Regions from separate parts of the Lactobacillus sp. ESL0677 genome, predicted to be linked through region 1. Evidence: riboswitches for the same ligand, from Rfam matches in the RefSeq annotation. Region 1 holds a riboswitch; the other holds the start of a gene.

Region 1 (2,202 bases):
ATCCGCAAGTTGGCTGTGGGCTTGAAGATAACTTCTTTGAAGAATGTAGTAAAAACTTTAAGAAGCATGGCATTCACACTGCTGCTTTTGTTTCCAGTCAATGTGGTACACACGGACCTTGGGATGTAAATGATGGCTTGCCAACTAGAGAAGCTGACCGTCACTTACCAATTGAAGTTCAGGCTAAGTCGTTATTTATGACTAACTTAATTGACGATGTAATTATTGGTAATTCTTATGCTAGTGAGGATGAGCTGCGCCGTTTAAGTGAGCTAGATAGATATGAATTATCTTTTGATGTTGAAATGCTACCGGGAATTAGTCCATTAGAGCAAAAAATCTTGCTCGAAGACAAGCATTTTCGGCGTGGCGATAGCAACGCTTTAGTTGCTCGCTCAACCATGCCGCGTGTGTGGCACCGAGCAGAGGCTAACCCAGCTCATGATAATCAAATACAATTTGAGGTGGGCGATATTTTGATTGGCAATGACGGCTTTGGTATTTATAAAAATGAATTACAAGTCGTACTTCAACCGCATAGTGACGAACGGAAAAATAAGATTGCTGCGATTAAGCCAGAAGAATTGCCGTTACTAAAATATTTGCGGCCATGGACCAAGTTTAAATTCGAAAGTCATCAAAATTAAAATGAAGCTAAATTCGTTCATTATCATAATTGGGCTACTCGTCTTATTTTGGGCAGCACGGGAATTTGTCGCTCGCGTTTATCATGCTGGTCACCAAATTTATAGCGTTTGGGTTGAAGTAATCAGTATTTTTTTGTTAATCCCAATTTTGGTCTATTGTAAAAATACAGTTGTCGTAACAATTGCAGTGGTAATTTTTGCATTCAATTGCATGATTTTCTTAATTGCCTTTAGCCGTAACTTCAACGCAATTATGCGAGGTGAAGGAAATAGCACGATTGCTAGATGGGTTCGCAAGTCAAATAATAAGCAAAATGATAAGAATAAGTAATCAATAATAATTTCTTTTTTGAAGATTAGTGAAAATCGGGGATTGCTTTACTATCATTATCATTGTGGTATACTATTTTTAATTAAAAGTTAGTCACTAGGGGTGCCAATAGCTGAGAATTACCCTCGGAACCTGAACAGGACAATGCCTGCGTTAGGGAAGTGTTTGAACAAGCATTTAATTTGTACTCCTTCTGACTTAAAAAGTTAGTTAGGAGTATTTTTATGTTCACAAGATCATCAAAATGGAATGTTAAGTCGGTAATTTTGGTCGCATTGATTGGAATTATTATGGGAGTAATTTATACTTACGGCTTTAATTGGGCCTACAACATTATTAAAATGGCACTTGTCCCTACTGGCTTTGCACCAGTAACGGACACCGTCTTTTCGGGCTTATGGTTAATGGCGGCACCACTTGCAATGTACTTTGTCCCGACAATTGGCTCTGGCACAATTGGTGAAGTTTTAGCTTCAATTGTAGAAATGGCAATTGGTGGTCAATGGGGTGCCATAACTGTTATTTCGGGCTTGATTCAAGGAGCAACGAATGAAATCGGCTTTTTCCCGAAAACCGCACGTTATCAAAACTTTTCTTGGAAGAGTGTCATGATTGGTGCTTTCTTTGCCGGACTAGGAATTTTTATTCCGTCATATATTCTTTATGGTTGGGGTAAATTTAATATGACGGTCCAAATTGTTATGTTTATTACCAATATGATTTCAGCGCTTGTCTTTGAAGGTGTACTGGTCAAATTAATCGCTAATCTATTTGATCGCACGTTAAAGCCGCGCCTTGCATAAATCGAGGCCAATCATGTTTACAAGATCATCAAAATGGAATATCAAAGCTATTATTTTAGTCGCCCTAATTGGGATTTTGATGGGTATCTTTTATACCTATGGTACCAATGGGCTCTATAATTTGGTTAAAATGTTGCTGCTGCCAACGGGGTACGCTCCGGCAACCGACGCCTTTTTTGCAGGGTTATGGTTAATGGCGGCACCGCTTGCGATGTATTTTGTTCCGACAACTGGCTCGGGATTAGTGGGTGAATTGCTGGCTTCAATCGTAGAAATGGCTTGTGGCGGCCAGTGGGGTGTCACTACTGTGGTTTCTGGATTAATGCAGGGATTAACGAATGAAATTGGCTTTTTTCCGAAAAAATCTCGTTACCAAAGATTTTCTTGGCATAGCGTTTTGACAGGTGCATTTTTTGCTAGC
Region 2 (2,202 bases), 350 kb from region 1:
AACTATAGTTTAGGTATAACAGCTTTTGGTTGCGCTGTCAATTATTTTTTTATTTCAAATTAATATTAGCCTGACGAAATAGCTCCGCACGCATTTGAACTGGCGTCTGATGATAGTATTCATTAAACTTTTTATAGAAAAATGACTTGCCATTATAACCAACCCTAGCAATAATCTCCTTAACCGAAATATCAGGACGCGCAAGTAAATTGCGGGCTTCCTGCATTCGCCGTTCATCAACATGCTCCACAAAGCTTTTGCCAGTTTTTTGCTTAACTAAACTAGAAAAATAATTTGGATTAAAGCCAAAATATTTAGCAGCTGCATCTAAAGTAATATCGGCAAAATTAGCATCGATATAGCTTTCAAGTGTTGCATTGGCAAAGCCCTGCTTTTTTGCTGGCGCTGCAGCGAAGTTCTGATTACGTACTGCCGCAACTAACAATAAATTTAGTTCTGCTTTAACTACACTCTCGGTAAATAAATTATGGCTTAAATATTCATCAATTATCTTATTCATTAATTGTGCCGATTTAGAAATTGGCGTTGACTTTAAATATAACAGACGATTAACCCGCAAATTGCTAATTACTTGCTTAATTGCCTGCTCTTCACGTGACTCCTGATTGGTAATATTTCCCAGGAAATATTGTAAATTATACTTAGAATTTAAATCTAACTTTACCAAAACGTCAGTTTTAGTTTGCTTTTGGACTTCATAATCACTTTTAGCTGGCAAAAAGACAATATTGCCTACTCCTAACTCAAAGTCTTGTCCGTGAATTTTAATATTTGCTTTGCCACCAGCCTCATAAAAAATCATCGCATTTGTTGTTTGATAACGATGGACACCAGTGTTGTGATTTTCGAGATAAACAGTAAACAAATCAAAGCTGCTACCCACTGCCTTTAATCGTAATTCATTCGTATCGCTATTAGTTGAGCTTAAAATACTAGCTAAATATTGCGCCAATTTGACTGCTGCCATAGTTTCACCTTCTTATTATTAGTTTAATACTTTTATTATATAGCAAAATCAAGATTCACTGGTATTTTATTTTCATTAAGCCATCATGACTAGACAAAAAAGCGGTTTTCATGTAAAATTGGTTTGATAACATTGGGGTGCCGCAAGGCTGAGATAATACCCGTTGAACCTGCTATGGACAATGCCAGCGAAGGGAAAATGAATGAACTTTTACGTCGTTAGTGCAGCTTGTCCTAGCGACTTTTTTAGTTGGTAAAAATAATGATTACAAGCAAAAATTTAACTTTTTCATACGATCAAAATATTAAAATTCTTGATAACCTTAATCTCGAAATTCCCACGGGGCAATTTTCACTGTTAATTGGACCTACTGGTTGTGGTAAGTCAACTTTACTTAAGGTGCTGGCCGGACTATATCCTAAATATGCGGGTAAAGTCAGCGGCAGCCTTAACCTCAACGGCTTAAAGTCGGCCATCATGTTTCAAAATGCCAGCGAGCAATTCACAATGGCAACCCCACGAGAAGAAATTATTTTTGCGCTTGAGAATTTACAAATTAACCAAGAAGATTATCACAAACGGCTGACTGCCGGCGTAAAATTTGCGCAAATTGAAAACTTGTTGGACCAAAAGATCAATACAATGTCCGGTGGTGAGCAACAACGTGTGGCCCTTGCCGTTCTCATTGCAATGGACATTGACTTATTCTTGCTAGATGAGCCCTTCGCTAGTTGTGATCCGCAAGCACGGCAATTTTTAATTACCAAATTAGCGCACTTGCGCGATCAAGGCAAAACGATTATTTTAAGTGACCATATTCTAAATGGCTACCAAAATATCTGTGATTGCCTCTTTCAGTTTGCAGGCCACCATGTCCAACAATTAGACAGCTTAGCTAAAGACAAACTACTCCAGACAAGTACGCACAAGAATAATTATTCGTTTGCTTTGCCTCAAAATGAGACAGCTTGTTTTACCTTAAACAAAACACAATTAACGCAGAACAGACGTTTATTGAATCAGGACCAGCTTAAGATTATTGCGGGTAAGACCACGCTAATTACTGGAGCTAATGGCGTTGGTAAAACTTCATTATTTAACGCATTGACCAAAATGCTGCCTTATAACGGCAGTCTAACCTACCACAATCGTGAAGTGCGCCAACAAGCAACGCGCAAATACTTATTACATGTTGCTCAGATTTTTCAAAATGC

The links. A riboswitch is a leader RNA that binds a small molecule or an ion and turns the genes downstream of it on or off. The one in region 1 is predicted to bind thiamine pyrophosphate.
Region 2: another riboswitch for thiamine pyrophosphate. It lies ahead of OZX76_RS00355 (ABC transporter ATP-binding protein); the one in region 1 lies ahead of OZX76_RS02285 (ECF transporter S component).

The regions. Positions count from the first base shown of each region.
Region 1 is NZ_CP113946.1:421,190-423,391, forward strand. It holds gene OZX76_RS02275 (MupG family TIM beta-alpha barrel fold protein) at 1-647, shown strand, start outside; gene OZX76_RS02280 (hypothetical protein) at 649-978, shown strand; TPP riboswitch at 1,067-1,155, shown strand; gene OZX76_RS02285 (ECF transporter S component) at 1,203-1,781, shown strand; gene OZX76_RS02290 (ECF transporter S component) at 1,795-2,202, shown strand, end outside.
Region 2 is NZ_CP113946.1:70,367-72,568, reverse strand. It holds gene OZX76_RS00360 (AraC family transcriptional regulator) at 50-988, opposite strand; TPP riboswitch at 1,112-1,201, shown strand; gene OZX76_RS00355 (ABC transporter ATP-binding protein) at 1,247-2,202, shown strand, end outside.